2 regions of the Pseudomonas sp. OIL-1 genome follow, and region 2 is predicted to be linked to the other one. Evidence: riboswitches for the same ligand, from Rfam matches in the RefSeq annotation. Region 2 holds a riboswitch; the other holds the start of a gene.
The links. Region 2 has a riboswitch for cobalamin ahead of btuB (TonB-dependent vitamin B12 receptor). Riboswitches for the same ligand answer to the same signal wherever they lie in the genome.

Region 1 (6,148 bases), 890 kb from region 2:
GCCCGGTGTTGGGACGCTTGCATTCCGAGTGCCTGACCGGCGACGCGCTATTCAGTCTGCGCTGTGATTGCGGCTTTCAGCTCGAAGCCGCACTCAAGGCTATTGCCGAAGAGGGCCGCGGCGCGCTGTTCTATCTGCGACAGGAAGGTCGCGGCATCGGTCTGATGAACAAGATTCGCGCTTACCACTTGCAGGATAACGGCGCCGACACCGTCGAAGCCAACGTCCAGTTGGGGTTCGGTGCGGATCAGCGCGATTATGCCATCTGCAAGCCCATGCTGGCCCACTTGGGCATTACCAGTCTCAAGCTGCTTACCAACAATCCACGCAAGGTCAAGGCGTTGGAAAGTTTCGGTATTCCGGTGGTCGAGCGTCTGCCATTGCAGTTTGGCGAAAACCCCCACAACAGCAAATATCTCGCGACCAAGGCGGGCAAGTTGGGCCATCTGCTCGGCAAGCTTCATCAAGCCGAGGCAGACTGATGCTGGACACTCATACTCATTGGAAGGCGCTGCAGCGTAACTGGCGCATGCAGTGCGCCGCCTCATTGTTGTTGCCCATTGCCCTGGTCTGGTTGCTGGGTGATAACTGGCAGCCGGTGCTGGACAACGCCGCAGTGCCCATCTTCATAGTCGGACTGGCCAGCACATTGCTCACGGTGTGGCGCTTCCGACAATACCGGTTCGCGCTGGTCGAAGCCGATAACAATGGCGACTCCCCTGCAGCCGAACAGGCCTGGGCTCGATTGCACCATCAACAATTGCTCGGGCTGCTGAATGCGAAGCTGCCGGGCTGGATCGGGATGCTGCATTACGTTGCCGTTGGTGAAATCGTACCGCTGATTCTGCTGGTACTGGCCAGCCAGGGCGCCATGTTGCTCTATCGTCCTCCGACGGCCCGGATGCAGTGATGCGTGGCTGGCTCTTGGCTGGCTTGTTTTTCCACAGTATCTGCGTACCCGCTGCCGAGCGCGTGGTCAGTCTGGCTCCGTTTCTCACCGACATTGTCATCATGCTCGACGCAACGGAGCGGTTGGTGGGTGTGCTCGACGAAGGGCAACGCTCCGCGGAGCTCGACGCTGTACCGCGCGTGGGTGGCCATCAAAGCCTGTCGCTGGAATTGATCGTCTCGCAGAAACCTGACCTGGTGTTGGCATGGGAGTCCGGCAATCCGCCGGCTTTGCTCAGTCGTCTGGAGGGTTGGGGCATCCAGGTGCTGCGTTTCGACCCGAAGGATCTCGAGAGTATCGCCTCGGCGGTCGAGCAATTGGGAGATGTACTTCAGGTTGCCGAGCGGGCCGCTGCTGTGACTGGGCGCTACAATGCGGCGCTATCGCAACTCGCGGTGCCGGTGGGCGATGATGCGCCCCGCGTATTTATCCAGCTATGGGACGATCCGATATACACCGTCAGCGGAAACCAGCTGATTGGTGATGCGGTCAATCACTGCGGTGGGATCAATGTATTCGATGCTTTGCCAGGATTGGCTCCGCAGGTCGGCCGGGAGGGCGTGCTGGCGGCTAACCCTGATCTGATTCTGGTTCTGGCAGACGACGGCAAGGCCGTAACAGAATGGCTCGACCGTTGGCGGCGGTTTCCGCAACTCAATGCGGTGCGCCAGGACGGCTTGCATGTGCTCGACAGTGACCGCCTGGTTCGACCGACGCCAGATGTGCTGGATGGCGTTGCGCAACTTTGCGAATTGATCGCGCGTCAGCGCGAATTGTCGCGGGCCGCCAATTGAGGCGTCGCTTGCTGTGGCTCGCCGGGACAGGCTGATCCGGTATCGTTCAGGCCTTGCGCTTGAGCTTCCAGCGAGGCTTTAGCAACACCATTTCTCCAATGCAATTTGATGACATAGACACTGTCGAAGTCTTCCCGGTGCCAGCGGTCGACGGCCAGGCTTTCGTCCGCGTCCACCTCCTCCAGCAGCTCGTTCATGATTTCCGACACGTATCCCCGGGACCAGGCGGTGTAAATGGTGCTGTTGCGGTACTGCGGGTCGGTCAGCTCATCCACGATATCCCCGACGTCGTTGGCATTGAACGAGGTGTTTATCGGTAGCCCGTGGGCAATAGCAGTGGGGGCGATGGTCAGCAGTGGGCGCAGGTAGTTGAATTCCGCGTCGTCCGGTCCTTCTTCCACCCTTCTGTCGGGATTGGCGGCAAATACGTAATCAGGCGCGCCGAAGCGTTCCGGAAGTAATGCGGGCAAGGCCAGGGAACGGTTCAGGCCCTGGCAGTTCAGCTGTCCAAGCCCATCGTTAGGCTTCTCGGCATGCCGTAGAAAAACCAGCGTCTGCAAGGCCTCTTCGGGCTCAGGTGTACTGTCGAGCCCTGTGTAAACCAGCCAGGAGATGGCCAGCAAGGGAACGACGATGAGTGCGCGGGTACGGTTGTTGAACATGGAAGACTGCCGGCGACTTGGGGGTTAGCCCAAGTATCGACAGTATTTATTGCAGGAAGTTTTCAGTACTAGACAAAGGGTGATCAGCTCTGTCGGAAACGTCAGTCTTACAGGCACCTGGGGGAGCACCTGCAAGCGCCCGGCAGCTTTGCGGCTGCCGGCTGCCCTGACGCTAGATCTCCGGGGTCCAGCTCACAGCGAGTCGTGCATTCAGTCCTTCCTCTTGATACGCATAGGTTCGACCGCCGGTGCTGTAGTTCGCCACGCCGTAATCCCGTTCAAGCACATTGCTAAGCTTGGCATCCAGACGCAGGCTGGACGTAGCGCGCCAATGACCGCGCAGCTCCAGAGTGCCAAAGCCAGGCAGCCGCTGCTCGTTTTCACGATCGTTGAATCGCTCGCTATTGGCGATCACGCTGAAGCCTACGCCGAACGAGCCAAGCTGACGGTCTGCGTCCAGACTCAGCGTTCGCTTGGAGCGTCGTGGCAGTTGATTGCCGGTACTGCGCTCACGCGGGTCCAGCCAGGCAGCGGCCAACAAGGTATCCCAGCCAAACAGATGCTTGCCAAGGCTGGCTTCGAGTCCGTGGATGCGCGCTTGGCTGATGTTCTGGGCAACGAAAAATGGATCCAGAAGGATCATGTCGTCAATATCAGTGCGGTACGCCGCCACCTGCAACTCAGCGCCATCGTGCTGGCCGCGCCATTGCAACTCATAGGTCTGTGATTCTTCAGGCTGGAGCAGCGGGTTAGCGCCGAAGCTCGTGTACAGGTCGTTGAAGGTCGGTGCGCGGAAGCCTTCACCGTAGGACGCGACAAGCTGCTGGTTAGCGGTCACAGGCAGGATTACAGCGGCATTGAAAGCATTGTGGTGGCCGAACTGCTCGTTATCATCATGCCGCCAGCCGAGCTCGGTGGTGAAGCCTTCGCCCTTGAACTGATGCTGGATAAAGGCTGCATTGTTGTAGCGCTCGGTCTGCGTGAATGCGGAGTTGCTCCGCAAGCGATCTTCATACCAGTCGATGCCCAGCTGTAGCCGATGCTGATCGCCTACGCTCAACGTATTCAGCCAGCTGGCTGAGTCGCGGTAGGTGTTGTAGGTATAAGTGGCCAGGTCATAGATGCTGTCGCGTTTATCCTCGGCATGTCCGGCCTCCAGACGGGTCGTCCAGGCTTCGCTTACATCCCACTGCAGGTGCGTCGAGACCGTGCTCAGCGCGAAATCATCCTCGGGGTTTCCGAACAGATCATATTCAGTATTGCCTGTCTGTTCGGCGAGCTTGATGCCACCGCTAAGTCTGTCGCTGAAGTTGTGGTTGAGGCTGAGATTGAAAGCGCGGTTCCGGAATCCGTCGCGGTCTTCATCGCCGCCGGTGTTGTGGCGGGTGCGATCTATGCCGGCTGTTTCGCTGAGCGTGGCGCCGAGGTCGAAGGTGGTGCGCTGGTCGCCGCCGGAAAGGCCGGCACTGCGAACGAAGCTCTGATTGCTGCCGACTCCGAGTTTGAGTCGCGGACGAAGGCCGGGCTCGCCCTGGCGGGTGAATATCTGAATCACGCCGCCGATTGCATCAGATCCGTAAACGGCTGAGCGAGGGCCGCGGATCACTTCGATACGCTCGATCTGTTCGATATCGAGGAACTCGAGACTTGGCTGTCCCGCTGAAGCGCTGCTGATGCGTTGTCCGTCGACCAGCACCAGCGTCTGGGTTGCACTGGTCCCGCGTAACGATAATGTAGTCAGGCTCCCAAGCCCGCCATTGGTGGTCAGCGAAGCGCCTGGTACACGGCGTAGCAGATCAGCCACACTGGACGGCTGCAGACGTTCGATATCGGCGCGATCAAATATACTACTCGCGGCGGGGCTGCTCATTGTCGGCTGTGCCATGCGCGAGGCAGTAACTACCGTATCCGGCAAGTCGAGGCTATTGGCTGCAGTGACGGCGGACGCCAGCATGGCGGGAAAAAACAGGGCGAACTTGTTCATGTTGATCCTCAAAAGAAGCTTTTGAGGAGGGCGAGGAGCCAGTGGAGTTGCCTGTGACGGAGGGCAGCATGCACCGACCGGGTGACGCCCTCCGCGACACCTCAGCTACGAATCCATCCAGCGCGCCCACAAGGACATATCGCACCGAATAGAGTCTTCGCACAGGGCCGGTCTCCGGGCTCAGGATCGTGGGATTCTCTTGGTGAAAATCCCCAGGATAATGTCGCCTTCCCATGTACGAAACACAGTGGCGGATGACATTACCGGCAGGCAGGCCTGCGATCCTTTACCGTTGCGGGGGCAGCGTCGGGGTTGCACCGACTTCCCGTTTCACCTGGCAGTTTGAACTACCAGGCACCCAGTGCGACTGGAAGCGGAGAGGACTCTAGGCGCTTTGCCAGTAGAGGTCAAGCGTGGTTGATGACGGGGGGGAGGGAAAGCCTGTCGCGAATCGAGCGCTCGATGCCGGCTGCATCCAGCCCGCATTCGGCAAGCATTTCCGAGGGCTTGGCATGTTCGACGTAAATATCCGGCAATCCCAGATTGAGTACCGGCTGATTGATGCCATGAGCCATGAGCCATTCATTCACCGCACTGCCGGCACCACCCATCACGGCGTTTTCTTCAAGCGTGACCAGCAGCTCGTGCTGCTCGATCAGCTGATTGATCAGCTCGGTGTCCAGTGGTTTCACAAAGCGCATGTTGGCCACTGTTGCGTTGAGCGCTTCAGCAGCGACCAGCGCATTGGCATGCAGGGTGCCGAAACACAGAATGGCTACTCGCTGACCCTGACGGGTGACGATGCCCTTTCCGATGGGGAGGGGCTGAAGCATGGAATCTATGGCTACGCCTGTGCCGGTACCGCGCGGATAGCGCACGGCGGTCGGGCCGTGGTGCAGAAAGCCGGTCGTCAACATCTGCCGGGTCTCATTCTCGTCGGCTGGCGCCATGATCATCATGTTCGGCAGGCAGCGCAGGAACGACAGATCGAAGCTGCCGGCGTGGGTCGGGCCGTCTTCGCCTACCAATCCGGCACGGTCGATGGCAAACAACACGTCAAGATTCTGCACGGCGACATCGTGAACGACCTGGTCATAGGCCCGTTGCAGGAAGGTAGAGTAGATCGCGACCACTGGCTTCACACCGTCACAGGCCATGCCCGCCGCCAGGGTCACTGCATGCTGCTCAGCGATGGCGACGTCGAAATACCTGTCGGGGAAGCGCTCACTGAAAGCGACCAGATCCGAGCCTTCTTTCATAGCCGGTGTGATACCGACCAGGCGTTTATCGAGCGCAGCCATATCGCACAACCATTGACCGAATACTGCTGAGTACTTCAGCTTCGCCGGGCCGCTTGGAGGGCTGGCGGAGCGGGAGGGCTCCAGCTTGGTAATGGCATGATAGCCAATGGGATCTGCTTCGGCAGGAGAGAAGCCCTTGCCCTTCTGTGTGACCACGTGCAGTAGTTGCGGACCGGGCAACCCACGCATATTGCGCAGGGTGCTGATCAGCAGCGGCAAGTCATGACCATCGATGGGGCCGATATAGTTCCAGCCCAGCTCTTCAAACAGAGTGCCAGGTACCAGCATGCCCTTGGCATGCTCTTCGGTACGACGCGCCAGTTCCCACGCCTTTGGAATCTTGGAAAGCACTTTGCGGCTGCCTTCTCGCATATGCGAATAGGTGCGGCTGGAAAGAATCTTCGCCAGATAGTTGGACAGTCCGCCAACATTTCGCGAAATCGACATGTCATTGTCGT
Region 2 (6,148 bases):
AATGATGAGCTCCAGCGCGCGGTCGGGGTTGTCCTCCAGATCCAGCACCGGAATGTCCGCCGCGCGAATGCGCCGGCAGTTATGGCTGAAGCCATAACTCTCCAGCAGGTGTTCGGCGATAATCATGGTGCGGGGCAGGGTGGTGACGATGGAAAACCGCGTGCTGATCAGACTGGCCATGTGAAAGGCCGCCTCGGCAATCCCGATAACCGGGGCGCGTGTCAGCTCCCTCGCCGCGTAGATGCCCGGGTCGCCGAAGCAGGCGATGACATAGGCATCGGTGCCTTCGCGTTCGCCCGCCAGAATCTCTTCGACGACGCCCATGACGCTGACAGCTTCATCGAAATGGCTTTCAATCGATACCGGGCCACTGTCGGGCTGGGAGGCGGTAATGCGCGTACCGGGCGAGGCGACAGCCCTTGCCGCTTCTCCGATGGTATCCGTCATGGCTTGGGTGGTGTTGGGGTTGATGACGCGGATATGCATGGCTTTGGCCTGTTTCTGGATTTGTACACAAAGTTTGAGTTTAATTGTATACAATCGATCCGGTCAAAAAGATAAAGATACGGTCTGTTTATCGGAACAAATAAGTGGCGGATGTCTGGACGCCACGATTTTTCAACAGATATAAAAGGTTACGCAGTCATGAGTATCAGCGCCCCTTATCCACGGGATCTCGTCGGCTACGGCCGGAATCCGCCGCATGCCAAATGGCCGGGTCAGGCCCGTATCGCCGTCCAGTTCGTGCTCAACTATGAAGAGGGCGGCGAAAATTGCGTGCTGCATGGCGACAGCCACTCGGAACGCTTCCTCTCGGAAATCGTCGGCGCTGAGGCCTTCCCTGCGCGACATATGAGCATGGAGTCGATCTATGAATACGGCTCGCGCGCCGGTGTGTGGCGGATTCTCAACGAGTTTGAAAAGCGCGGGCTGCCGCTGACGGTGTTCGGCGTGGCCATGGCTCTCGAGCGGCACCCGGACGTGGCGATGGCGTTCAAGGAACTGGGGCACGAGATTGCCTGTCATGGCTGGCGCTGGATTCATTACCAGGATGTACCTGAAGCCATAGAGCGCGAGCACATGCAACGCGCCATCGACATATTTGAGCGCCTGTACGGCGAAGAGCCGCAGGGCTGGTATACCGGTCGCGACAGCCCCAACACGCGCCGCCTGTTGCTGGATGAGGGCAGCTTTTTGTATGACAGTGATTACTACGGCGACGATCTGCCGTTCTGGACGCGCGACGCGGACAGTCAGGGCGAGCTGCATGATCACTTGATCGTGCCCTACACGCTGGACACCAACGACATGCGTTTTGCCGCGCCGCAGGGGTTCAACACCGGCGATCACTTCTTCAACTACCTGAAGGATGCGTTCGACGTGCTCTATGCCGAAGGCAGCGAGCAACCGAAGATGCTCTCGGTCGGGCTGCACTGCCGCGTGATTGGGCGCCCGGCACGCTTCCGCGCGTTGCAGCGTTTCCTTGATTACATCGAGGCCCACGACCGGGTCTGGGTGACACGCCGTATCGACATTGCCCGTCACTGGGCCGAACATCATCCTGCTCCAGCCGCCGTATAAGGAATCACCATGGCCCAGCGTCCGAACGAACCCAGAACCTATTTCGCCCCCACCGGTGGGCATCCGCCGCAAACGCAGCTGCTGACTGACCGCGCGGTATTTACCGAGGCCTATGCCGTCATTCCCAAGGGCGTGATGCGCGACATCGTTACCAGTCATTTACCCTTCTGGACCGGTACGCGCCTGTGGGTGTTGTCGCGGCCGTTGACCGGTTTTGCCGAGACCTTCTCGCAGTACATCATGGAAGTGCAGCCCGGTGGCGGCAGCGACAAGCCGGAAACCGACCCTCAGGCCGAGGCCGTGCTGTTCATCGTCGAAGGCGAACTGGATCTGACCCTGAACGGCGAGCTGCATAGCATGCAGCCGGGTGGCTACGCGTTCATTCCGCCCGGCAGTGACTGGACGGTGCGCAACAGTTCTGACACCACTGTGCGCTTTCACTGGATTCGCAAGGCCTATGAGAAGGTCGAAGGGATCGATGTACCGGAGGCCTTCGTCACCAATGAAAACCTGATTGATCCGCTGGTCATGCCCGACACCAACGGCTGCTGGAGCACCACGCGCTTCGTCGATACTCAGGACATGCGCCACGATATGCACGTGAATATCGTCAATTTCCTGCCTGGCGGCGTGATTCCCTTCGCCGAGACCCATGTGATGGAGCACGGCCTCTATGTACTCGAAGGCAAGGCCGTGTACCTGCTGAACAAGGATTGGGTGGAAGTGGAAGCAGGCGATTACATGTGGCTGCGCGCCTTCTGCCCGCAGGCCTGCTATGCCGGTGGCCCGGGGCCCTTCCGTTATTTGCTGTACAAGGACGTCAACCGCCACATGAAACTTCCGAACTACGGCCGCTGAGCGAGCAAGCAGATGAGCGAACAACTGTTACAGCTGACGGCTGAGCCCCTGACGCCCGAGGCCTTCGTGGCCTTTGGCGATGTGATTGATCATCGCCGCGCCGAGTTCTTCATGATCAATAGCGGGCGCACCCGCCGTTATCATGATCTGGCCAGGGTCGAAACCCTGGGCGAGGAAGCTCGAACGCTGATCAGCATCTTCATCAGCCAGCCGGTGCAGATGCCGCTGGAACTGACGTTCCTCGAACGTCACGCTCTGGGCAGTCAGGCCTTTATACCGCTGCATGGCGAGCGTTTCGTTGTGGTCGTCGCACCGTCGGGCGACGTTATTGACCCAACCCAGGTGCGCGCCTTCGTCACCGATGGCCGACAGGGCGTGAACTATCATGCCGGCACCTGGCATGCGATCCAGTCTGTGCTCGATTCAGAGGGTGAGTTCCTGGTGGTGGATCGTGGCGGCGCCGGGCACAACTGCGACGAGCATCCGCTTGCGGTACGGGTGACCCTGGCTTAACGACCTCAGGGCGAGACGCACCAGTTCGTCCTTTACATCCTGTTTCAAAACTCCTAACCTTCCGCCTGCTTCAGGTTCCTGCCAGTAATTGGTGGGTGAAACTGGGAAGCCGGTGCGTCTGCTTCAGACAATTCCGGCGCTGCCCCCGCAACGGTAAATGAGTGCCGGCCACTACGGTGTGCCAGGCGGATGATCCAGCAAGACCACTGTGCTTCGCATGGGAAGGTCGGATCATCGGAGTTATCCACTCATGAGTCCGGAGACCGGCCTGTCGCATGTCACAGTAGTGCGGCGGGCACTGCGGGTGGAGCGATTTCATCTGTGTCGAAACCGTTTGCCCCTGTCCGTCGCGGCTGCTTTTAACCAGCCATGCCGTACGGGTGAGTACGGTGACGGAGCACCGATGAAATTTGCACGCACAACCCTGGCGCTGGCCCTGACGGCCGCTGCCTGCCTGTCCCATGCCGAATCCCTTTCCCTGAATGATCAGGTCGTTACCGCAACGCGGACCGGCCAGTCCCTTGGCGCCAGTCTGGGTGCGGTTACCCGCATTGATCGCGCCGATATTGAACGTCTTCAACCAACCGATCTGCCGGATCTGCTGCGCCGTACGCCTTCGGTGAGCATCGTCAACAATGGCGGGCCGGGCAAAGCGGGCAGCATTGGTATCCGCGGTAGCGGTTCCGGGCATGTGCTGGTGCTGATCGATGGCGCGCGCATTGGCTCGGTGACGAGTGGCGATGCGGCGTTACAGAATCTGCCGGTGGAGCAGATCGAGCGCATCGAGATCGTGCGTGGCCCGCGCTCCAGTCTGTACGGCTCCGATGCCATTGGTGGGGTGATCCAGATCTTTACCCGCCGGGGCAAGGGCGGAGAGACTAGGCGCTGGATGTCGCTGACGGCGGGTAGCCGTAATCACCATGCCGGCAGCGCTGGCATATCCGGTGGGGTGGGCGATGGCTGGTACAGCCTGGGGGTTACCAGTCTGTCGACCCGGGGTATTGATGCGCGGCCGAGTCATGGCGAGCCGGATCATGACGGGTATCGCGAGCTGTCTGGCAATGTCCGCGCGGGTTACCGTTTCGATAACGGTCTGGAGCTGGAAGGCCATGTGCTGGAGTCCCATTCCAGCAATGACTACGACTCTGGCTTCAAGGCCAACTCCGATGCGGTGCTGACCATCCATGGCGTCAATGCCCGTTTTGCGCCGCTCAAGTCATGGCGCGTGTCGCTGCAGGCTGCACGCAGTGAGGACAAGAGCGACAACTTCAACGGCAGCACCTTTTTCAGTCGCTTCGATACCCGCCGTGACACGCTCGGCTGGCAGAACGATATCGATCTGGCGCCCGGTCATCTGCTCACGGTGGGCTATGACTATCTGGCCGATGAGGTCAGCAGCACCACCGAATACAGCGAGTCCCAGCGCGGTAACCACGGCTATTACGCGCAGTATCTCGGCCAACGCGGTATGCACGAATGGCAGGCGAGCCTGCGCTACGATGACAATGAACAGCACGGCGAGCACACCACCGGCAATCTCGGCTATGGCCTGACGCTGTCCGATAACCTGCGATGGGTGGCCAGCTACGGTACCGCATTCAAGGCGCCGACCTTTAACCAGCTGTACTACCCCGGCTTCGGTAATCCGGACATCAGCGAAGAAACCTCCCGCAACCTGGAAACCGGTCTGCGCGGTCAATACGATTGGGGTCAGTGGTCGGTCAATCTGTTCCGCAACGAGGTGGAAGATCTGATCGCCAGCGTAAACCTGGGCGGCGGCATCTATCTGGCGGAGAACGTCGACAAGGCGGTGATCAAGGGTATCGAGTTCGAGATGGACAGCCAGTGGCTGAACTGGGACTGGCGCACCAACCTGACCTTGCAGGACCCCGCGAACCGATCTTCCCGTCCTGGGCAGGGCGATCTGCTCGCCCGCCGCGCAGAGCAGCTGTTCAATCTGGATATTGATCGCCGCTTCGGGCGTATCGGTGTCGGTGCCAGCCTGCATGCCGAAGGCCGCCGCTGGGATAACGCTTCCAACACTACCGACCTGCACGGCTATAACACCGTCGACCTGCGTGCCACCTATTGGTTCAGCCACGCCTGGCGGCTGCAGGCGCGGGTCAGCAATCTGTTCGATAGCCAATACGAAACCGCCGCCAGCTATCAACAGCCAGGCCGGGCCGGTTATCTGACTGTGCGCTACCAACCACTTTAAAGGAGCCCCTGAATAACTACTGCGCTCGGTCATGCTGCGTTGAAATCCTCGTCAAATTGCTCATTTACAGCACGTAAACTGCGCATTCTCGTCGGATTTCGCCTTGCCTGACCTTCGCTCGCTACGTTCTTCAGAGGCTCCCCTAACCGTGAAACGAAAAGGGGAATGACCCATGTTGGCACTATCCAAACGCAGCCAGTTGGCTGTAGGTGTTGTACTCGTACTCTTGATGGCAATCAGTCGCGGCAGCCATTTCAGCGCAGTGAATCTGCCCAGTGCGTCCTGGGCGGTATTTTTCCTGGCGGGGGTGCTGTTGCGTCCGCGCTGGGCATTCCCTCTGCTGTTTCTTCAGGCGCTGTTTATGGATCTGATGTCGACTGGTTGGGCCAGCGATAGCCATTGCATGACGTTGGCGTACTGGACGCTCGTGCCGGCCTATGGCGCGCTCTGGTTTGGCGGCCGCCTGTATGCGCGCTGGCATCGTGAGCAGTTCTCCAGTCTGCTGATTCTGGTGCCCACCGTGGCCGCAAGTGCGCTGGTGTGTCAGTTGTTTTCCAGCGGTGGCTTCTACTGGCTGTCGGGTCGGCATAGCGATCAGACTGTGGCCGGCATGTTCGAGCGCATCGCCACCTACTATCCGCAATACCTGAGCACTCTGGCGCTTTACGTGGCCTTGGCGGCGCTGGTTTACGTTGCGCTGCGCCTACTCACTGGTCAGCAGGTTGCGGCCGGAGATCACCGGGCATGAGTGAGATTCCCGGCCGCGACGAGCGCCACCGCCTGCGCATGCAGCGCAAAAAGGCGCTGATGGATGAAAAGATAGCCCAGGCGCAGGACGAACACGGTCTGCTGCTGGTGCTGACCGGTAACGGCAAGGGCAAGAGCAGCTCCGCGTTCGGGATGGCGGCGCGGGCGCTGGGCCATGGCATGCAGGTCGGCATCGTGCAGTTCATCAAGGGCTCGAGCAGCACAGGGGAG

Region 1: linked by a shared signal. The riboswitch ahead of G3M63_RS06575 (TonB-dependent receptor domain-containing protein) and the one ahead of btuB (TonB-dependent vitamin B12 receptor) in region 2 are both predicted to bind cobalamin.

What each region holds. Positions count from the first base shown of each region.
Region 1 covers NZ_CP048629.1:1,394,286-1,400,433, forward strand. The annotation lists gene ribA (GTP cyclohydrolase II) at 1-482, shown strand, start outside; gene G3M63_RS06560 (hypothetical protein) at 482-910, shown strand; gene G3M63_RS06565 (cobalamin-binding protein) at 910-1,743, shown strand; gene G3M63_RS06570 (histidine phosphatase family protein) at 1,713-2,405, opposite strand; gene G3M63_RS06575 (TonB-dependent receptor domain-containing protein) at 2,578-4,389, opposite strand; cobalamin riboswitch at 4,537-4,766, opposite strand; gene dxs (1-deoxy-D-xylulose-5-phosphate synthase) at 4,797-6,148, opposite strand, start outside.
Region 2 covers NZ_CP048629.1:503,826-509,973, reverse strand. The annotation lists gene G3M63_RS02330 (aspartate/glutamate racemase family protein) at 1-486, opposite strand, end outside; gene puuE (allantoinase PuuE) at 652-1,581, shown strand; gene G3M63_RS02320 (bifunctional allantoicase/(S)-ureidoglycine aminohydrolase) at 1,591-2,439, shown strand; gene G3M63_RS02315 (ureidoglycolate lyase) at 2,452-2,952, shown strand; cobalamin riboswitch at 3,008-3,239, shown strand; gene btuB (TonB-dependent vitamin B12 receptor) at 3,356-5,170, shown strand; gene G3M63_RS02305 (hypothetical protein) at 5,343-5,918, shown strand; gene cobO (cob(I)yrinic acid a,c-diamide adenosyltransferase) at 5,915-6,148, shown strand, end outside.